One region of the Alicycliphilus soli genome, then DNA from elsewhere that is predicted to be linked to it. Evidence: riboswitches for the same ligand, from Rfam matches in the RefSeq annotation. Region 1 holds a riboswitch; each other region holds the start of a gene.
The links. A riboswitch is a leader RNA that binds a small molecule or an ion and turns the genes downstream of it on or off. The one in region 1 is predicted to bind cobalamin.
Positions count from the first base shown of each region.

Region 1 (5,342 bases):
CTGGCGCAGTCGCTCGCCACGCTGCGCGACTGGAAGGCGGCCCAGCTGCGCCTGTGCGCCGATCTGGGCTGGGCCGTGCTGCCGGGCAGCCTGGCCAACTTCTTCACCGCGCGCCCGCCGGTGGACGACCTGGGCGCGGCGCTCCACGCGCTGCGCGCGCGCGGCATCAAGCTGCGCGACTGCGCCTCGTTCGGCCTGGCCGGCCATGTGCGCCTGGGCGTGCTGGCGCCTGCGGCGCAGCGGGCGCTGGCGCTCGATTGGCGACAATCCACCTCATGACGAACAAGACATTCCCCGGCCCGGCGCGCTGCGTCATGGTGCTGGGCACGAGCAGCGGCGCGGGCAAGAGCTGGCTGGCCACGGCACTGTGCCGCCACTACGCCAACCAGGGTCTGAAGGTCGCGCCCTTCAAGGCGCAGAACATGAGCAACAACGCGCGCGTGGTGGCCACACCCGCGGGCGGGCAGGGCGAGATCGGCAGTGCCCAGTACTTCCAGGCCCTGGCCGCGCGCGCCACCCCCGATGTGCGCATGAACCCGCTCTTGCTCAAGCCCGAGGCCGACACCCGCAGCCAGGTGGTGCTGCTCGGGCAGGTCAGCGAGTCGCTGTCCGCCATGCCCTGGCGCGGCCGCAGCCAGCAGGTGTGGCCGCAGATTGCGGCGGCGCTCGACGCGCTGCGCGCCGAGAACGACGTGGTCGTCATCGAGGGCGCGGGCTCGCCGGCCGAGATCAACCTGATGCAGAGCGACGTGGTGAACATGCGCGTGGCGCGCCACGTCCAGGCGCGCTGTCTGCTCGCGGCCGACATCGACCGCGGCGGCGCCTTTGCCCATCTGTACGGCACCTGGGCGCTGCTGCCGGAGGAGGATCGCGCGCTGATCGCGGGCTTTGTGCTCAACAAGTTCCGTGGCGATGCGGCGCTGCTGGCCCCCGCGCCCGAGATGCTGAAGGAAAAGACGGGCGTGCCCGTGGTCGCCACCATCCCCATGCAATGGAACCATGGCCTGCCGGAAGAAGATGGTGTTTTTGACGCCCGCAGCACCGGGCAGGGCGCCATCCACACGCGCATCGCCGTGGTGGCCTATCCGCGCATCAGCAATCTCGACGAGTTCCAGCCGCTCAAGAACCTGCCCGGCGTGCACCTGGCCTGGGCGCGCAGCCCGGCCGAGCTGGAGGGCGCCGACTGGATCATCCTGCCCGGCAGCAAGGCCACGGCCGCGGACCTGGCCTGGCTGCGTGCCCAGGGGCTCGATGCCGCCATCGCCCAGCATGCCGCGCGCGGCGGCCGCGTGCTGGGCGTCTGCGGCGGCCTGCAGATGCTGGGCGAGGCGCTGATCGACACCCAGGGCGTGGACGGCAACGGTCCGGGCCTGGGCCTGCTGCCGCTGGTCACGAGCTTCGAGGCCACCAAGACCGTGCGCCTGACGCAGGCGCGCTTTGGCGCCGCGCAGGGCGCCTGGCAGGCGCTGGCGGGCGTGGCCGTGCAGGGCTACGAGATCCACCACGGCCAGACCGCACAGCACCCGGCCATGGCCGCCAAGGGCGACGTGGCGCGCGAGCTGATCCCCGGCCTGGCCTGGCAGAACCAGGGCGGCAACGTGCTCGGCCTGTACCTGCACGGCATGTTCGAGGATGCGGCCGTGCTGCGCGCGCTGTTTGGCGCCGGCGCGCCCACGCTGGACGCCGCGCTCGATGGCCTGGCCGGCTGCATCGCGCGGCACTTTGCGCCCGGGGTGCTGGACGCCCTGGCCGCGCATTGATTGCGTGGGGCGCCTGCCGCGGTTGCTATCATCCGCGCCCTCAGGTGCCCGTGGTCGCAAGGCCGGGGGAGAATCGGGAAGGCGGTGCAAGTCCGCCGCGTGCCCAACGCTGTAAGGAGGATGACCCCCGCTCGATGCCACTGGCCGCCAAGGCCGGGAAGGCGCGGGGGCCAGTGGAGTCCGAGCCAGAAGACCGGCCTGAACGTTCAACGCGCTGCAAGGCCGGGCAGCGTGCGATCTATTCACGCACAGGGGACTGCCATGAATACCGACGAGGCGCAAGCCACGCCAGGCGCGCACGCCTTTACACCCGAGGCCCGCGACGCCGTCTACCACGCCATTTTTTCGCGCCGTGACGTGCGCGGGCAGTTTCTGCCCACGCCCGTGCCCGACGAGGTGCTGAGCCGCATCCTCACCGCCGCGCACCATGCGCCCTCGGTGGGCTTCATGCAGCCCTGGAACTTCCTCGTGGTGCGCGCGCAGGACGCCAAGCGCCGCGTGCACGACGCCTTCGCCAGGGCCCATGCCGAGGCCGCCGACATGTTCCAGGACGAAAAACGCGCCATGTACCAGCGCCTCAAGCTCGAGGGCATTCTGGAGGCGCCCGTCGGCATCTGCATCACCTGCGACCGCGAGCGCACCGGGCCCGTGGTGCTGGGGCGCACCCACATGAAGACCATGGACCTGTACAGCAGCGTCTGCGCCGTGCAGAACCTGTGGCTGGCCGCGCGCGCCGAGGGGCTGGGCGTGGGCTGGGTCAGCATCTTTCACCAGGCCGACCTGCAGCAGGCGCTGGCCATCCCCAGGAACATCACCCCCATCGCCTACCTGTGCGTGGGCTATGTGAGCCATTTTCACGACCGGCCCGAGCTCGAGACCGCCGGCTGGCTGCCGCGCCTGCCCATGGAAGAGCTGGTGTACTTCGAGCAGTGGGGCCGGCGCGACGACCGGCAGCCGCTCGTCGAGCACCTGCGGCGCGACCAGGCCGCGGCGCAGCGCAGCCGGCGCGCCGGCGCGGTGTGAGACGCCGAGCCCACCCATTCCACCTGCTTTCATCGATGCGCAGGCCCGTGCGCGGGCCGCGCTTTCTTTGTCCATAGTTGCAACATCCATGACCACCCCATCGACTACCTCTACGTCCTTCACGCTGCCTCCGATTGCCGACCTCGCAGACCCGCAGCTCACGGTCGCCCTGCAGCACCGGCTGGACCACAAGACCAAGCCGCTGGGCGCACTCGGGCGCCTGGAGGCGCTCGCATTGCGCCTGGGCCAGATCCTGGGCACCGACACCCCCGTGCTGCGCGCGCCGCAGGTGCTGGTCTGCGCGGCCGACCATGGCCTGGCGGCGCGGGGCGTGTCCGCCTACCCAAGCGACGTGACCTGGCAGATGGTGGAGAACTTCCTCGCCGGCGGCGCTGCCGTGAGCGTGCTGGCACGCCAGCATGGCCTGCAGCTCACCGTGGCCGACTGCGGCGTGGCGCGCGAGATTCCCGCGCGCGCGGCCGCACCGGGGGCGCCGCGCCTGGTCAGCTGCCGCATTGCCGCGGGCACGCAGGACGCGAGCGGCGGCCCGGCCATGAGCGCCGCGCAGTGCGAGCAGGCGCTGGCCAACGGCATGGCCATCGTGCGCGGCCTGCCCGGCAATGTGCTGCTGCTGGGTGAGATGGGCATAGGCAACACCTCGGTGGCCTCGCTGCTGCTGGCGCGGCTCGCCGGCGTGGCGCTGGCCGACTGCGTGGGCGCCGGCACGGGGCTGGACGAGACGGGCATCGCACGCAAGCGCGCCGTGCTGCAGCGGGCGCTCGATGCCAACGCCGGTGCCACCGAGCCGCTGGCCGCGCTCGCGGCCCTGGGCGGGTTCGAGGTCGCCACGCTCACGGGCGCCGTGCTGCAGGCCGCGGCCGAGCGCCGCGTGATCGTGGTCGACGGCTTCATCACCAGCGCCGCCGTGCTGGTGGCCGCACGCCTGGCGCCCCATGTGCTGCAGCGCTGCGTGTTCGCCCACCGCTCGGGCGAGCGCGGCCATGCGTTCATGCTGCAGGCGCTGCAGGCCGAGCCGCTGCTGGACATGGGCCTGCGCCTGGGCGAAGGCTCGGGCGCCGCCCTGGCCTGGCCGCTGCTGGAATCGGCCTGCCGCGTGCTGCGCGAGATGGCGAGCTTCGAGAGCGCGGGTGTCGCCGGGCCCAGCGAGTCTTGATCTGGGTTAATGCGGGTAAACCCTGGGGTGCTATGGTTTCTGTGAGGGAAGGGCAAACGGTATTGCCCACCTCCATCACAGAAAGGACAGCGAATGATCAAAGAAGTCACCGGCGACATCCTGCTCAGCAAGGCGGATCTGTTGGCACATGGCATTTCGGCCCAGGACCCCTTCGACAGCGGCCTGGCCCTGGCGCTGCGCGAGCGCTGGCCTTCGCTGGTCAAGGACTACCGCCACGACACGCGTTCCAACGCCATAGGCGCGGGCGAGGTCTGGGCGTGGACGGGCGTGCAGGAAGGCGGCGGCGTGCGCCGCATCATGAACCTGGTCACGCAGAACACGCTGGGCCAGGGCCCGACGGCAAAACCTGGCAAGGCCAGCATCGAAAACGTGCGCGCCGCGCTGCAGAACCTGGCCCGCTTCGTGCGCCAGGAGCAGATCACCAGCGTCGCCCTGCCGCGTCTGGCCACGGGTGTGGGCGGCCTGGAGTGGGACGAGGTCAGGCCGCTCATCACGCAATACCTGGGCGAGTTGGGCGTGCCCGTGATCGTCTACAGCACCTACCGCAAGGACATGCAGGCCGACGAAGGGCTGTGATGGCCCAGATTGCCGGCGCCGCTCAAGGCGCCGGCGTCTTGGGCTCGTAGTCGCAATAGGGCGCCACAGCGCATTCCCAGCAGCGTGGCTTGCGCGCCTGGCAGACATAGCGGCCCAGCAGGATCAGCCAGTGGTGCGCGTCCACCAGGTACTGCTGCGGCACGCGTTCGAGCAGGCGCTGCTCCACCTCCAGCGGGTTCCTGCCCGGCGCCAGGCCCGTGCGGTTGGACACGCGAAAGATATGCGTGTCCACCGCCATGGTGGGCTGGCCGAAGGCCACGTTGAGCACCACGTTGGCCGTCTTGCGCCCCACGCCGGGCAACTGCTCGAGCGCCTCGCGCGTGCGCGGCACCTGGCCGCCATGCTGCTCCACCAGGATGCGGCAGGTGGCCAGCAGGTTCTTGGCCTTGGTGCGGTACAGGCCTATGGTCTTGATGTAGCCCTCCAAGCCCTCCAGGCCCAGGTCGAGGATGGCCTGGGGCGTGTTCGCCACCGGGAACAGCCGGCACGTGGCCTTGTTCACGCCCACGTCGGTGGCCTGGGCCGAGAGCAGTACCGCGGCCAGCAGCTCGAACACATTGGTGTATTCCAGCTCGGTATTGGGCTGGGGGTTGGCGGCCTTGAGGGTGGCGAAGAAGGCTTCTATATCGCGGGGCTTCATGGCGGTGATTGTCACCGCGCCGGCGAGGGCGCCGCGATTGGCGACAATGCAGGATTGTTCGCCAACCGCTCTGCCACCCACGCCATGCAATTTGCCGACCGTCTCGACAACGTAGAAACCTCCGCCA
Region 1 is NZ_CP160388.1:1,122,702-1,128,043, forward strand. It holds gene ABUE11_RS05320 (aminotransferase class I/II-fold pyridoxal phosphate-dependent enzyme) at 1-279, shown strand, start outside; gene ABUE11_RS05325 (cobyric acid synthase) at 276-1,760, shown strand; cobalamin riboswitch at 1,786-1,977, shown strand; gene bluB (5,6-dimethylbenzimidazole synthase) at 2,022-2,783, shown strand; gene cobT (nicotinate-nucleotide--dimethylbenzimidazole phosphoribosyltransferase) at 2,872-3,957, shown strand; gene ABUE11_RS05340 (macro domain-containing protein) at 4,051-4,554, shown strand; gene nth (endonuclease III) at 4,577-5,215, opposite strand; gene ABUE11_RS05350 (PLP-dependent aminotransferase family protein) at 5,300-5,342, shown strand, end outside.

Region 2 (5,342 bases), 1.2 Mb from region 1:
TCGGCCTGCACGGACGAGACGCCCAGGGCGGCGCCCAGCAACAGGGCCATCAGCGGTATGCGGTGGTTCATGATGGGTTCAGGAGGTGGATGAGGAAGAAAGAGAGGCGAAGCGCAACACGCGGCTGCCGTCGTGCGGATCGGCGAGCATGCGCATCTCCACCCGAAAGACCTCGCGCACCAGCGCCGGTGTCAGCACCTCGGCGGGCGCTCCGGTGCACACCAGGCGCCCCTGCTGCATGACGGCCAGGCGGTCGCAGGCCAGCGCCTGATTGAGGTCGTGCACGGCCATCACCTTGGTGATGGGCAGATCGGCGATGAGCTGCATCAGCGACAGCTGCTGGTGGATGTCCAGGTGGTTGCTCGGCTCGTCGAGCAGCAGCACGCCGGGCTGCTGCGCCAGCGCGCGCGCGATGTGCACGCGCTGGCGCTCGCCGCCCGAGAGTTCGTGCCAGGCGCTGGCGTGGCGCTCGTGCATGCCCACGGCCTCGAGCGCGTCGTGAACGATCCGGCGGTCATGGTCGGACAGCGGCGCGAGCGTGGACAGCCAGGGCGTGCGCCCGAGCTCCACGGCATCGTGCACGGTGATGGCCTCCTGCGTCTCTGCCATCTGCGACACGAAGGCCAGACGCTGCGCTATCGCCCGCCGGGGCAGGCGGCGCATGCACTGGCCGTCGAGCAGCACCTGACCCTGCTGCGGCGCCATCACGCCGGCGAGCAGGCGCAGCAGGGTGGACTTGCCCGAGCCATTGGGCCCGATGAGACCCAGGGTCTCGCCCGCGCACACCTGCAGATGCACGTCGTGCAGAATGCGCCTCTTCTGCGCCTGCCAGCACAGGCCCAGCGCCTGCAGCACGGGGGTCGCTGGCTTCATGACGGCCTCCCCCGGCCCGCGCGCAGCAAGATGGCGGCAAACACCGGCGCGCCCACCAGCGCGGTAATCACGCCTATGGGCAGCACCTGGCCCGCAATGAGGGTGCGCGAGACCACATCCGCCGCAATCAGGAACACCGCACCGATGAGCGCACTGACGGGCAGCAGCCGCTGGTGGCGCACCCCCACCAGAAAACGCGCCGCATGGGGAATGACCAGGCCGACAAAACCGATGGCGCCGACGATGGACACCATCACGGCCGTGGCCAGTGCGGCCGTCAGCAGCATGACGAGCTGCACGCGCCGCACGGGCACGCCCATGGCCAGGGCCGACTCGGTGCCGAAGATGAAGGCATCGAGCGCACGCGTGTGCCACAGGCAGACGATCAGCGCCGCGCAGGCCACGCCCGCCGCCAGGGCCGTGTCGGGCCAGCGCACGCCACTGAGGTTGCCCAGCAGCCAGAACATGATGCCGCGCGCCTGCTCGGCGCTGCCCGACTTGGTGATGATCAGCGAGGTCAGGGCATTGAACAGCTGCGACCCCGCAATCCCCGCCAGCACGATCTGCCCGCTGTTGCGCAGCCCGCCGCCGCCCGCGGCATGCGCGAGCAGGGCCACGAGCGCGAACGCGCACAGCGCCCCCACGAAGGCACCCGTGGTCATGGACAGCGCACCCGCGCCCAGGCCGGCGACGCTGACCAGCACCGCGCCCGTCGATGCGCCGGCCGAGATGCCCAGCAGATAGGGCTCGGCCAGCGCATTGCGCAACAGCGACTGCAGCACCACGCCCGACAGCGCCAGGCCCGCCCCACAGCTGGCCGCCACCAGCGCGCGTGGCAGGCGGTAGTTCCAGACAATGCCCTGGTTGATCGGGTCGATGTCATGGCCCGCACCCGCGAGCTTGTTGGCCAGCACCTCGTAGACCATGCGCACCGGTATCGGCGTCTCGCCGATGGCAATGCCCAGCACCACGGCCACCAGCAGCAGCGCCACGGCGAGCGCCGTGCGCACACCTATGCGCCACGCGAGCCGCAGCGGCCTGTTGCTGCCGGGTGCGGGGCCGCAGCTCACCGGGCGCCGCCCTGAAGCTTGAGCACCGCGTCGGCGATCTGCTCCATGCCATCGACCATGCGGATCGAGCCCTGCAGCGCGTCGGCATCGACGATGACGATGCGGTTGTGCTTGACCGCGTCCATGTGGCGGGTCACCGGGTCGGACTGCAGGAACTGCAGCTTCTTCTGATAGTCGTCCGCGGGGAAGCGGCGACGGTCCATGCGCGCGATGATCAGCACCGAGGGGTTGGCCTTGGCCAGCGTCTCCCAGCCTACGGTGGGCCATTCCTCGGCCGAGGTCACGACGTTGCGCAGGCCCAGGGTGCGCATCATGGTGCCCGCCACGCCCTTGGCGCCGGCCATGTAGGGGTCGATGGCCAGATCGGCGCTGGAGAACCACAGCGCCGCGCTCACGTCCTTGAGGCCCGTGGCCCGGACCTTGGCGACCGCCTGGGCCTGGCGCTCCACCAGGTCCTTGACCAGGGCCTCGCCGCGGTCCTGCACGTCGAAGATCTGCGCGAGCTGGCGCACGCTCTTGTACAACGACTGCACGTCGTAGACGGCGGTGCGTGTGCCGTCCGCGCCGCTCAGGTTGTTCTTGCCCTCGCAGTCCGAGGGCATGGCATAGGTGGCAATGCCCAGGTCGTGGAACTGCTCGCGCGTGCCGACCACGCCCTCCTTGCCCACCATCCACTCGAACTGCGACACCAGCAGCTGCGGACGCTTGCCGATCACGGCCTCGAAGCTGGGGTCGTTGTCCGCCAGGCGCGGCACCTTGTCATTGATGGCCTTGAACCGGGGTTGCACGGCGTTGAACCACAGCGCCGTGCCCACTACCTTGTCGCCCAGGCCCAGCGCGTACAGCATCTCGGTGCCCGCCTGGCCGATCGTGACCGCCGAGGCCGGCGCCTGCCTGAAGGTCTGCGCATGGCCGCAGTTGTGCACGGTCAGCGGGTATTCGGTGGCCTGGGCCGCCATGGTCAGCGCCAGGGCGGCCGTTGCGGCAAGGTGTCGGAGCATCATCACAGTCTCTTTCCGGAAAGCGCCGGTGCTGTGCTGACAAGAGAGCGGCGGGCTCCCACGCCGATGTGCTATTCACGCAAGGCAGGGGAAGCCGTTCACCTCCCGGGCACCCCGCCGGCAATGAATGAAGAAGCGCTCGGGCAGGTCTCCTGACTGGCAATTCATCGCAGCGCCTCACCTTCCCGGAAACGCCTTCCAGTGGTTTGCCGAAGCCTGCTCATTGCCTACAGTTGCGGGGGCAGTTCCATTTCCTGGATTCCCTGGGCCGATGGCCGAATGCCACCCGCCTTCCTTGCGGAGCCAAAGCGCCGGCAATGTAACCGAGAACGACCATATCCGTCAAAACCCTGATGCACCAACTCCACAATTGCGCTAGCGGGGATTTTTCCCGCTTCTCCATCGAGGGCGTCGACATGCTCGATGCCGAACTGCTCGGCTTCTTGCTGCGGGCGCGCGCCGCCATGTTCGGCACCCGCATGGACCAGGAAGCCATGCCGCCCGACCTCGAGCGGTTCGCGCAGAACTACGGCAGCGCACCCGGCTGCATGCTGGCGGCCCGCGACGCCGATGGCCGCGTGGTCGGCAGCATTGCCTGCCGCCCCTATGACCATCGCTTTGCCCATTTGCACTACGACGCGCGCGGCGTGGTCGAGGTGGTGCGTCTGTTCGTCGTGCCCGAGCTGCGCCGCCAGGGTCTGGCCCAGGCTCTGTTTCACCAGCTCCAGGCCTGGGCGGCGCAGTAGGGCGTGCACACGCTGTACCTGCACACCCATCCTTTCCTGCCCGGGGCCATCACCTTCTGGCAGCGCATGGGTTTCAGGCTGCTGTGCGTGGATGACGATCCGCTGTGGCAGACCACGCATATGGACCGGCCTGCCGCAGCGTGACATGTGCGCAGGCGTCCCAGGCGCGCGCCAGGCGCAGCGCGCCGCCGAAGGCGCGCTGCCCGGCATGGGCCGGCTGCTCACCATCGACCAGCACATGGGACAGGCCCTGCGGCGGCGTCCGGCGGGCCAGGGCCAGCACGTCGGTGCTGCGAAAGTCGCTCAGCAGCCACAGGATCCTGCGCTCCTCGGGGCGCCGGGCGAGCAGCGCCCAGGCCTCGTGCACGGCCTGCGCCAGCGGCGTGCCGCCGCCGCCATGCAGGGGCTCGATCAGCGCGGCATTGCAGCGCGGCGCGCGCCGCGGCGGCAGGCGCCATTGCACCTGGCCGGCGCCAAAGCACAGCAGGGCCACGGGCGTGCGCTGCAGATAGGCCCAGCGCAGCCATTGCAGCAGCAGGCCCTTGGCCTGGGCAAAGGCGCCGCTGGCCAGCATGGAGGCCGAGCAGTCGAGCACAAACACATGCAGCGCCTGGGCCTGGCCCCGGCCCTGGCGCCAGCGCAGATGCTCGAGTGCCAGCGGGCGCAGGCGCCCCGCGCGCAGCGTGGCAGGCCAATCGAGCACGGCGCCCGGCAGGCGCTGGCCCACGGGCTGCGCATGGCTGGCGAGTGCGGCGCCACCCATGGGCGCCGCCGCCTGCCCCCGGCCGGGGCGGTATGCCGTGGGCGCTAGCGCGGCTGGCCGGGGGCGCGGGCTTTTTTTGCGGCCAGGGCCTCCAGCGCCACAAGGGCCAGGGCGTCGGCCTCTCGCGCAGAGACCGGCGCGGCGGCCATGTGCCGGGGCTGCCCCCAGCCGGCCGGTGGCTGCTCCAGGCCGTCGCCACCGGGCTCCGGCGCGGCAGCGGCAGCGCCCGCGCTGCCCGGCCCCGCGTCCTTCGCGCCATCGTGGGATGACGGGGACACAGGCGCTACCTGGGGCGCAGTGGGCGTGGCATGGTCGGGCTGTTCCCGCCCCTGCCCCTGCGGCTCCCGCTGCTCCTGCAGGCCCTGCGCCGCGCGGTGCAGCAACACCAGCGGCGCCACGCGGGCCACATGGTCGGGGGTGATGGCCGCGCTGCCCTCCCAGGCGGCGAGCGCGCGCGCGGCGCGCAGCATCACCAGGTCGGCGCGCAGGCCGTCCACATGCGCCGCGATGCACTGGCGCGCCACGGCATCGTGCACGGCGTCGCTCCAGGGCAGTGCGAGCGCGTCGGCGCAGCGTGCCCGTGCCTGGCTCAGGCGCTCGGCCAGGCGCGCCTGCTCGGCCGCATGGGCCTGCAGAAAGCCCGCGGGGTCGAGCTCATAGCGCAGCCGCGCCTTGACGATGGCGCTGCGCAGCTGCGGATCCTGCGCGTTGGCCAGCTGCACGCACAGGCCCAGGCGGTCGAGCAGCTGCGGGCGCAGCACGCCCTCCTCCGGGTTCATGGTGCCGATCAGCACGAAGCGCGCCGCGTGGCGGTGCGAGATGCCGTCGCGCTCCACATGGTTGACGCCCGAGGCGGCCACGTCGAGCAGCACATCGACGATGGCGTCGG
Region 2 is NZ_CP160388.1:3,736,742-3,742,083, forward strand. It holds gene ABUE11_RS17570 (pseudoazurin) at 1-71, opposite strand, end outside; gene ABUE11_RS17575 (ABC transporter ATP-binding protein) at 79-873, opposite strand; gene ABUE11_RS17580 (iron ABC transporter permease) at 870-1,943, opposite strand; gene ABUE11_RS17585 (ABC transporter substrate-binding protein) at 1,940-2,947, opposite strand; cobalamin riboswitch at 3,069-3,249, opposite strand; gene ABUE11_RS17590 (GNAT family N-acetyltransferase) at 3,361-3,690, shown strand; gene ABUE11_RS17595 (VWA domain-containing protein) at 3,764-4,453, opposite strand; gene ABUE11_RS17600 (ATP-binding protein) at 4,498-5,342, opposite strand, start outside.
Region 2: it holds a riboswitch for cobalamin, as region 1 does, so the genes downstream of both, ABUE11_RS17585 (ABC transporter substrate-binding protein) here and bluB (5,6-dimethylbenzimidazole synthase) in region 1, are expected to answer to the same signal.

Region 3 (5,342 bases), 1.2 Mb from region 1:
CCAGCCCATCGTCAAGCACCACCCCTTCGAGGGCATATTGCCCAACATGGAGCGGCGCTGGCGCGAGACCGACTCCGCCGTGGTGCGCGAGGACCTCTCGCGCTACCGCCAGAGCCAGCCCTGCGCCGACTGCGCGGGCGCGCGCCTCAGGCCCGAGGCGCGCCATGTGCTGGTGGGCGAGGGCGACGCGGCCCGGCCCATCCAGGGCGTGAGCGCCATGACGCTGCAGGATGCCCAGGCCTGGTTCGGCGCACTGCGGCTCACGGGCGCCAAGGCCGAGATCGCCGACAAGATCGTGCGCGAGATCGCGGCGCGCTTAGGCTTTTTGAACGACGTGGGCCTGTCCTACCTGAGCCTGGCGCGCAGCGCCGAGACCCTGAGCGGCGGTGAGGCCCAGCGCATCCGCCTGGCGAGCCAGATCGGCAGCGGCCTCACGGGCGTGATGTACGTGCTCGACGAGCCCAGCATAGGCCTGCACCAGCGGGACAACGACCGCCTGATCGCCACGCTGACCAGGCTGCGCGACCTGGGCAACAGCGTCATCGTGGTCGAGCACGACGAGGACATGATCCGCGCCGCCGACCATTGCGTGGACATGGGCCCGGGCGCGGGCGTGCACGGCGGGCGCGTCATGGCCCAGGGCAGCTGCGCCGAGCTCTGCGCCAACCCGCAGTCGCTCACCGGCCAGTTTCTGAGTGGCGCGCGCAGCCTGGCCGTGCCCGCGCGGCGCACGCCCTGGCAGCCGGTGCTCGAGCAGGCCGCGCCGCCCGAGGACGGCAAGGCGCGCAAGTCGCGCTTTCCGCAGACCGCGGCCAGCCTGCGCAAGCAGGAGCGCCTGGCCGAGCACCGCGCCACGCAGGGGCGGCTGCAGGCGCTGCGCGTGCTCGGCGCCACGGGCAACAACCTGCAGGGCGTGAGCGTGGAATTTCCCGTGGGCCTGCTGACCTGCGTGACCGGCGTCTCCGGCTCGGGCAAGAGCACCCTGGTCAACGACACGCTGCACCGCGCCGCCGCGCGCCTGATCCACCGCGCCCACGAGGAACCCGCGCCGCACGAGGGCATCGAGGGCCTGGAGTATTTCGACAAGGTCATCAACGTGGACCAGTCGCCCATAGGCCGCACGCCGCGCAGCAACCCGGCCACCTACACCGGGCTGTTCACGCCGATCCGCGAGCTCATGGCCGAGACCAATACCGCCAAGGAGCGCGGCTACGGCCCCGGGCGCTTCTCGTTCAACGTCTCGCAGGCCGCGGGCGGCGGGCGCTGCGAGGCCTGCCAGGGCGACGGCGTGGTCAAGGTGGAGATGCACTTTCTGCCCGACGTCTACGTGCCCTGCGACGTCTGCCACGGCCAGCGCTACAACCGCGAGACGCTGCAGGTGCAGTGGAAGGGCAAGAACATCGCCGACATCCTGGAGCTCACCGTGGAGGACGCGCATGCCTTCTTCAAGGACGTTCCCGCGATCGCGCGCAAGCTGCAGACGCTGCTGGACGTGGGCCTGTCCTACATCCGCCTGGGCCAGAGCGCGACCACGCTCTCGGGCGGGGAGGCCCAGCGCGTGAAACTGGCGCAGGAACTCAGCCGCCGCGACACCGGCCGCACGCTCTACATCCTGGACGAGCCCACGACCGGCCTGCACTTTGCCGACATCGAGCTCTTGCTCAAGGTGCTGCTGCAGCTGCGCGACGCGGGCAACACCATCGTCGTCATCGAGCACAACCTCGACGTGATCAAGACCGCTGACTGGCTCATCGACATGGGCCCCGAGGGCGGCGCCGGCGGTGGCCAGGTCGTCGCCGTGGGCACGCCCGAGGAGGTGGCGGCGAACGAGGCCAGCCATACCGGGCGCTATCTGCGGCGGTATCTGTGACCTGCCCACGGCCTGCCGCCTCGGGCGGGGGCGGGAGCGAGAAGGGACATGGCCGTTCCGGGATAATCGCCGCACGGCACCTCACTGCGCGGTCGCGCCATTGCGCAATGACGGTGCCGAGATTCAAAGGTGCCTGCACAGGACCAGAGCGTCATCGACGCGCGGGTTGGCAGGTGAAACGGGAAGCAGGTGCGCGCCGCGATTCATGGGCGCAAGGCCTGCGCTGCCCCCGCAACGGTAGGTGAAGTCACGGGTTCTCTTGCTGATCGGTTCCATGGACCGGCCAGCGGCCACTGCGCCACAGACGGCGTGGGAAGGCGACGAACCGAGGCCGCGCATGGCACATGGCCCAGCGCAGGCGCTTCACAAGCCCGGAGACCGGCCTTGGGATCGCTTCGGACGCCGCGGGAGGGCGCAGTCCGGGTTGACGATCGGCTGATTGCCCAGGTGCTCAAACGCATGGCGAACGGCCCATCCATCCCAGGGAATGCGACGGAACGCGGCGGGTTTGTTGACCGTTTGTTGAGCATTGGGCCAGGGGCCTCGCGGGTGTGCGGGCCATGGTCCCGAGAAACCGCATGCATTTCCCCGTCCCCGAGCCGCCACCGCGCGTACGCGCCTGCGGCCTCCTTCTTGCCGTCTCCTTGCGCATATCGAACCCGGGCCGAATCCGCCGTGCGGCGCATTGGCGCGCGCCAGGGCGCGCGCAGTCATGCCGGCCCTGATGTTTTCCCCTTCGAGAGATTGATCCATGCACACCACCAAGATCCCCGCCACCATCGTTACCGGCTTTCTCGGCAGCGGCAAGACCACGCTGATGCGCCACATCCTCGAGCAGGCCCGGGGCCTGCGTGTGGCCGTCATCGTCAACGAGTTCGGCGAGCTCGGCATCGACGGCGACATCCTCAGGACCTGCGCCATCGGCTGCAGGGAGGAGGGCGGCGCCGACGCCCCCGAAGGCCGCATCTACGAGCTGGCCAACGGCTGCATGTGCTGCACCGTGCAGGAGGAGTTCTTCCCCGTGATGAAGGCCTTGGCCGAGCGCCGCCAGGACATCGACGTGCTGCTGATAGAGACCAGCGGCCTGGCCCTGCCCAAGCCCCTGGTGCAGGCCTTCCAGTGGCCCGAGATCGCCAGCGTGTTCACCGTGGACTCGGTCGTCACCGTGGTCGACACGCCCGCGGCCGCGGCCGGCCAGTTTGCCCACGACCCCCACGCCGTCGATGCGCAGCGCCGGGCCGACCCCAACCTCGACCACGAGGCCAGCCTGCACGAGCTGTTCGAGGACCAGCTCTCGGCCGCCGACCTGGTGGTGCTGTCCAAGGCCGATCTGGTCACGCCGCAGCAGCTGGCGCAGGTGCGCGCCCTGGTGGCCGAGGAGGTGCCCGCCGAGGTCAAGATGGTCGAGGCCGTGCAGGGCCAGGTGCCGCTCTCGGTGCTGCTGGGCCAGCAGCGCGCGGCCGAGGCCTCGATCAACGAGCGGCACAGCCACCACGACCACGAGGAGGACCACGAGCACGACGCGTTCGACTCGCTGTTCATCGACCTGGGCGCCGTGGACCGCGATCGGCTCATGCAGGCCCTGCACGCCATCGTGCAGGCGCATGCGGTGCTGCGCGTCAAGGGCTTTGCCGCGCTGCAGGGCAAGCGGATGCGCCTGCTGGTGCAGGGTGTGGGCCGGCGCTTCGACGCCTACTTCGACCGCGCCTGGCAGGACGGCGAGGCGCAGGCCACAAGGCTGGTGTTCATCGGCAAGGGCCTGGATGCCGCCGTGCTGCGCCAGGCGCTGCTGTCGGCAGAAGTTTAGGCAAAATCGGCCTCCAGCCCTTTGTGGGAAAGCGCGAACAGCTATTGTTTTTGAGTCATGCACCTGCTCAGTACCCGCCCCGGCGGCTTTGTCGAAGACGACAGCGTCGTCACCCGTCTGGACCAGACGCCCGCCGAGATGGTGGTGCTCAGCTCGGCCGACACCACCCTGTCGCTGCTCGCCGATGCCTACCGGCTGTGGCAGCAGGCCGAGGCGCCCGAGCCCGTGCCCACGCTGCGGCTGGCGAATCTGCTGCACCTGCGCCAGAGCGCATCGCTGGACCTGTACATCGACGAGGTGCTGCAGCACGCCAGGCTGGTCATCGTCGATCACCTGGGGGCCGAGTCGGCCTGGCCCTATGGCATCGACCAGCTGCGCAAACTGGCGCTGGCCCGCGGCCAGCAGCTGGCCATGTTCTCGGGCGACAGCCAGGAAGACCTGGACCTGCTGGCCAAGGGCACGCTCGCGCCCGAGCGCAGCCGCATGCTGTGGCAATACCTGCGCGCCGGCGGCCTGGCCAATGCGCGTGAGTTCCTGCGCATGGGCGCGGCCTGGGGGCTGGGCCGCGCGGTGCAGGGTGCGCCCGTGCGCGTGCTGCCGCCCGTGGCCGTGCATGTGCCCCTGGCCTGGGCCGGCGACATGCCGGGCCATCTGCCCGGAATCGACGACCTGCGCGCGCAGTGGCTGCCGGGGGCGCCCGTGGTCATGCTGGTGTTCTATCGCTCGCACCTGCTCGCGGCCAACACCGACGCCTTCGACGCCATGGCCGAGGCCCTGCGCGCGCGGGGCCTGAACCCGCTGCCGCTGGCGCTCGAATCGCTCAAGGATGGGCTGTGCCTGCAGACACTGCGCGCGCTGTGCGCGGCCCACGACGTGCAGCTCATCCTCAACACCACCGCGTTTGCCGCGCTGGGCGAGCATGCGCGCGCGGGCAGCGATGGCGACATCGACAGCCTGGCGGGCGACATCCCCGTGCTGCAGGTCATCGCCAGCGGCGCCAACCGCGACGACTGGCTGGCCGACACCCAGGGCCTGCGCCCGCGCGACATCGCCATGCAGGTCGTGCTGCCCGAGATGGACGGCCGCATCATGACGCGCGCCATCAGCTTCAAGGGCCTGGCGCACCGCTGCGCGCTGACGCAGACCGACATCGTGGCCTACCAGCCCGAGCCCGACCGCGTGCAATGGGTGGCCGAGCTCGCGCGGCGCTGGTGCCTGCTGCGCAGCAAGCCCGCGGCCGAGAAGCGCGCGGCGCTGGTGCTGGCCAACTACCCCGGCAGCGAGGCGCGCCTGGGCAGCGGCGTGGGGCTGGACACGCCCGCCTCCGTGCTGGCGCTGCTCGCCCAGCTCGAACGCGATGGCTGGCACCTGGGCGATGCGGCCGCGCGCCCGGCCGACGGCCAGGCCCTGATGGAGCGGCTGCAGCAGGGCATAGCCAACGACCCCGCCCAATGGCCGCTGCGCGCCGCCAGCCAGGGCTATGCGCTCGCGGCCTATCGCCAGCGCCTGGCGCAACTGCCCGAGGGCATGGCCGATGCCGTCACCGCCCGCTGGGGCGCGCCCGAGCAGGACCCCATGCTGCGCGAAGGCTGGTTCATGGTGGCCGGGCTGCAGCTGGGCCATGTCTTCATCGGCATACAGCCCGCGCGCGCGCTCGACGGCCGC
Region 3 is NZ_CP160388.1:3,744,631-3,749,972, reverse strand. It holds gene uvrA (excinuclease ABC subunit UvrA) at 1-1,870, shown strand, start outside; cobalamin riboswitch at 1,981-2,272, shown strand; gene cobW (cobalamin biosynthesis protein CobW) at 2,622-3,677, shown strand; gene cobN (cobaltochelatase subunit CobN) at 3,735-5,342, shown strand, end outside.
Region 3: it holds a riboswitch for cobalamin, as region 1 does, so the genes downstream of both, cobW (cobalamin biosynthesis protein CobW) here and bluB (5,6-dimethylbenzimidazole synthase) in region 1, are expected to answer to the same signal.

Region 4 (5,342 bases), 1.5 Mb from region 1:
GCCATGAGTGTGACGCGCTCGCAGGCGGCGGCCACCTGTTGGTTGAGGCCGCCCAGTGCATCGACAAAGGCGCGCACCTCGCGCCCCAGGGGGATGACGCCGAGGCCGATCTCGTTGCCCACGAGCACGACGGGCCCGCTGGACTGGCGGATTGCTTCCAAAAATAGAGCTGCCTGCGCTTGCCAGTCGGGCGCTGGAGGCCGATTGGGCTCATATTCCGTACGCCCAGCGATGGTGGGCCTGCCCTCACCCCTGCCCTCTCCCGGGGGGAGAGGGTGCACATCCTGCGCGGCCGGCATGAGCCAGTTGGTAAGCCACAACGTCAGGCAGTCAACCACCACCAGCGCCTGCGGGCTGCTCACGCGCGCGAGCACGCCAGCCAGGTCGCGCGGCTCTTCCAGCGTCAGCATGCCGGGCACGCGCTCGGCACGCTCGCGCTGGTGGCGCGCGATGCGCTGGCGCATCTCATCGTCCCAGGCCTGGCCCGTGGCGATGAGCACGGCGCGGTGCGCGGGCGATTGCGCGAGCCACTCGCGCGCGAGCATCTCGGCGCGGCGCGACTTGCCGCTCTTCTGGCCGCCCAGGATGAGCTCGCTGCGGGCAATGGGGGTCATAGGAACAGACTCGCGGTGGCCGCCGGGCTGGACGCAAACCAGGCGTGGAAGTAGCTGGCCCGCAGGCTGCCCTGGCGGTAGACGGCCTCGCCCGCATCGGGCGTCACGGCCTGCCCGCGCCGCGCCGTGCGCGTGGCCACGGGCGCGGGACTGTCGAAGCGCGAATAGTGAAAGGTGTGGCCGCGCAACACGCCCTGGGGCAGGGTCAGTTGCTGCGGGCCCAGGCCCGCCAGGCGCTGCTGCTGCGTGACGCGCCCGGGCAGCAGGCCCCACAGGGGCAGCCGGCGGCCGTCCGGCAGGTCGATGGTCTCGGCCAGCGCCATCATGCCGCCGCACTCGGCCCAGATGGGCTTGCCCGCGGCCGCGTGGGCGTGCAGGTCCTGCTGCAGGCCGCGGTTGTCGGCCAGCCGCTCGGCGTGCAGCTCCGGGTAGCCCCCGGGCAGCCACAGTGCATCGCAGTCGGGCAGGCGCTCGCCCGCGAGCGGCGAGAAGAACGCCAGGCGCGCGCCGAGCGCCGTCAGCGTCCGTAGGTTGGCCGGGTAGATGAAGGCAAAGGCCGCATCGCGCGCCACGGCCACGGTGCGCCCGGCCAGCAGCGGCGGCACGGCGGCCTCGGGCTGCGGCGCGAAGTCCACGGCAAAGCGCTCGAGCGCCCTCGCGTCCATCTGGCCGAGCGGCGTGGCGGCGAGCGCGTCGGCCGCGGCGTCCAGGCGCGCAATGGCGTCGGGCAGCTCGTGCGCGGCCACCAGGCCCAGATGGCGCTCGGGCAGGAGCGGCCCGCCGCCCTCGCCCGCCAGGCGCGGCAGCGCGCCCAGCCAGTCCGCGCCGTCGCGCAGACCATCCTTCAGCAGCTGCGCGTGGTGCGCGCCGGCCACGCGGTTGGCCAACACCCCCGCCCAGGGCAGGCCGGGACGGAAGGTCTTGAGGCCATGCGCAATGGCGCCCAGCGTACCGCCCATGGCCCAGGCATCGACGACGGCGAGCACCGGCACACCAAAGCGCGCGGCCAGGTCGGCCACGCTGTCCGCGCCGTCGAATAGGCCCATCACGCCCTCGATGAGCAGCAGGTCGGCATCGCCCGCCGCGGCGTACAGGCGCGCGGCGCAGTCCTCGGCGCCCGTCATCCACAGGTCGAGCTGCTGCACGGGCGCGCCGCTGGCGAGCTGGTGCCAGTAGGGGTCCAGATAGTCCGGCCCGCACTTGAACACGCGCACGCGCCGGCCCTGCCGGGCGTGCAGGCGCGCAAGCGCCGCGGTAACGGTGGTCTTGCCCTGGCCGGAGGCGCAGGCGGCGGTGATCAAGGCGGGGCAGCGGTGCATGGCGGACCTTAACGCGGCGCCCACTTCAGACCGACATAAACCGTGCGCCCACCCGTGGCGTAGGTGCGTGCGGTCTGGTAGTCCCTGTCGGCGAGGTTGTCCACGCGTGCGAGCAGCGTCACGTCGCGGCCCAGACGCTTGGAGGTGTAGAGGTTGACCGTGGTGTAACCGCCGAGCACGTTGGTGTTGGCGGCGTTGTCGTAGCGGCGTGCCGAGGCGTAGAGCTCGGCGCCCAGCGTCCAGCCCGCAACCATGGTGTCGGCGCCCAGCGTGGCGTAGCGCTTGGCGCGGCGCGCGAGCTGCCTGCCGCTGTCCAGGTCACGCGGGTTCTGCCAGTCCATGGAGCCATGCAGCGACACGCCGGCGATGCGGTGCGTGGCCGACAGCGTCACGCCCTTGTATTCGGCGCGGCCCACGTTTTCGTAGCAGCCAAAGGCCGATGCGCAGCTGCCAGCGGCGCCGAAGTTGATGAGGTTGGTCACGCGGTTGCGGTAGGCCACCAGGCCCACGCTGCTCGCGCCCTGGCTCCAGCGCGTGCCGATCTCGATGTTGCGGCCCTTCTCGGGCTGCAGGCCGGGCGCACCGTACTCGCTGAAGCGCTGGTAGAGCGTGGGCGCGCGGAACGACGTGCCGCCCGCGGCCGTGATGCGCCACTGCGGCGTGATCGCGTAGCCATAGGACAGGCTGCCCGTGCCCTTGCCGCCGAACTCGCTGTCGTCGTCATAGCGCAGGTTGGCCTGCAGCGCGTGCGCACCCTGGTTCAGCCCATAGCCCAGAGCCAGGGCGTTCTGCGAGCGGTCACGTTGGAGGTCTCCCACGAAGGCCGTGGCAGGGTTGTGCAGCTCGTCCTCACGACGCTCCAGCGCCGCGGTGAACAGGTGGGCACCCAGGCGCCACTCGTTCTGCAGCAGGTAGTTGCGCAGCGTGGTCTCGGTCATGTAGAAGTTGGGCGTGGTGCTGTACTTGCTGTCCGACTGCGTGACCTGCACTCGCGTCTTGTACACATCGCTCCACTGGGCCAGCCAAGCCAGGCCACCAGTGCGCAGCTGGTGGTGGTTGCGGTCGTCGGCGGTCAGGCTGCCGTCGTACTGCGAGTTGAGATTGCTGGCCAGCAATGTGCCCTCGATGCGGTGGGTCTTGTTGATCTGCAGGCCCACCTTTGCATTGGCCGTGCTGCGGCGATAGCCGTCGTCGTCCGGGTTGTAGGCCGCGCCCACGCGCGTGCTGAAGCCATCGGCGCGCTCGTGCGACAGGCCGAGCGAATAGTCCACCATGCCGCTGCCGCCGCTCACGCCGGCCTGCACGGTGCGCGTGCCCTGGTTGCCCAGGCCCACGCCCACGTACGGTGCAGGGGCGCCCTCACCCTTCTTGGTAAACAACTGGATCACGCCGCCAATGGCGTCGGAGCCGTAGACGGCGGCCGCAGGGCCGCGCACGACCTCGATGCGGTCGATCTGCGACAGCGGAATCTGCTCCCAGACCACGCCGCCCGTGGACTGGGAGTCCAGGCGCACGCCATCGAGATACACGGCCGTGAAGCGCGACTCGGCTCCGCGCAGGTAGACGCTGCCGCTGCTGCCCTGGCCACCGTTGCGCGAGATCTGCACGCCGGGCAGGCGCGCGATCACGTCGATGACGCCGGTGGCGCCGCTGGCCTCGATGGTTTCGCGGTCGACGATGGAGACGTCGGACACCAGGTCAGACAGCGGCTGGGCCACGCGCGTGGCGGTTACCACGGTCTCGCGCAGTTGCTGCTCGGTGGCGGCCTGCGCCACCAGGGTCTGGGCCATGACCGGCCAGGCGGCGCCCAGCGCCAGGGTCAGCGCGGTCACGCGCACATGGGTGGCCAGTGCGGTGCTGCGCACTTTGGACGAACGGATCTTCTTCATGTGGGAAAAACGGGAATATCGCCACAGCCGACCTCCCCGTCGGCACCTGGGCATCACGGTCACACCGCCCTGGCAAAAGGGCTGGCGAAACCACCTTGTTGGCCGGTATCCGGGCTGGCGGGACAGCTTTCACGGCCTTCCCAGGCACTTGTTCAAGGCACCCAGTGGCATGAGAATGTGAAAGCGGAGCCGAGACAGGACGGCTCATCCGCTGACCGTTGCGGGGGCAGCGCAGGCTGGGGGTGTGCTTCGTGGCGAAGGCCCCTCCCTGCTTCCCGTTGAACTGCGGCCGCGTGAACCACGGCAGCGAGCACCAACGACATCGATTTTACGGGTAAACCCACTGTCACCCTACAATGCGCGGTTCTATGGCCACACCCCACCCCATCGATCTGATTGCGCAGCGCGTCGAGCGCCTGCTGCTGCGCCACGCCGAACTGGAGCGCACCAACGCCCTGCTGGCCGAGCAGGTGGCCACGCTGACCCAGGAGCGCGACTCGCTCAAATCCCGTCTCGGTGCGGCGCGCTCGAGAATCGATGCGCTGCTCGAACGCCTGCCCGAAAACAATCCGACCAAGGACGCGCCATGAAGCAGCTCGAGGTTCAGATCCTGCAGCAAAGCTACCTGCTGGCCTGCCCCGAGGGCCAGGAATCACGCCTGCTCGAGGCGGTGGAACGCGTGGACACGGCCATGACCCGCATTCGCGACGCCGGCAAGGTGCGCGCGCGTGAACGCATCGCCGTGCTGGCGGCCCTCAACCTGGCGTTCGAGATCGCAGACCGCGAAGCCGCCGACCTGGCCGCTGCCAGTCAAAGGCCTGCAATGCCCGAGGCGGCCGACGCTGCCGATGCCCCCGACTCGGCATTGCCGGCTGAACAGGACGCGCGCGTGCAACAGCTGCTTCTGCGCCTCGACGAGGCTCTCGGCGAAGACACCAGCCCGCTGTAACCAGGCCATGCCGGCAGGCGGCAGAGGCTGTTCGCAGCAATTACAATGGAGCCGTCTGCGATGCTGCCGGGCTTTATATTTCCTTGAACCAATGCTCAACGAGCTCGGGCTTGGTACATTGCCTGGTGAGCGTGATCATCTCGCGTCAGATGAACCCAACGCCTGGTTGCCCTCGCCCACCTGAACCCCCGGTTCAGGATGCCGGTCCGGTAGCTTTCGCAGACACCTCTGATTTTTGAGCCCGCGTCGGCGCCTCGCCTTCGCCGTCAATGCTTGGTTGCACGCGACCGGCAAACGGGCCTCACGACCGGGCGCTTGGGCTTCGCAGGCAGCTTGGAGAATTCCGCCGCGCGGCTGCGCAGTTCAGCGGCCGGCAAGGCCGGCGCGCACAGGTAGCCCTGGTAGTGCTCACACCCCATGTCCTGCAGCAACTGGCGCTGCGCCTGTGTTTCCACTCCCTCGGCAACCACCTCGATTCCGAGGGCGCGGCCCATGCTGACAACGGCCTGGACAATGGCACAGTCGCCTTCGTCGGCCGGCAGGCCGCATACGAAGGTTCTGTCGATCTTGA
Region 4 is NZ_CP160388.1:2,641,721-2,647,062, forward strand. It holds gene ABUE11_RS12590 (bifunctional adenosylcobinamide kinase/adenosylcobinamide-phosphate guanylyltransferase) at 1-614, opposite strand, end outside; gene ABUE11_RS12595 (cobyrinate a,c-diamide synthase) at 611-1,933, opposite strand; gene ABUE11_RS12600 (TonB-dependent receptor) at 1,942-3,822, opposite strand; cobalamin riboswitch at 3,905-4,155, opposite strand; gene ABUE11_RS12605 (DUF904 domain-containing protein) at 4,191-4,412, shown strand; gene ABUE11_RS12610 (cell division protein ZapA) at 4,409-4,771, shown strand; gene ABUE11_RS12615 (EAL domain-containing protein) at 5,038-5,342, opposite strand, start outside.
Region 4: it holds a riboswitch for cobalamin, as region 1 does, so the genes downstream of both, ABUE11_RS12600 (TonB-dependent receptor) here and bluB (5,6-dimethylbenzimidazole synthase) in region 1, are expected to answer to the same signal.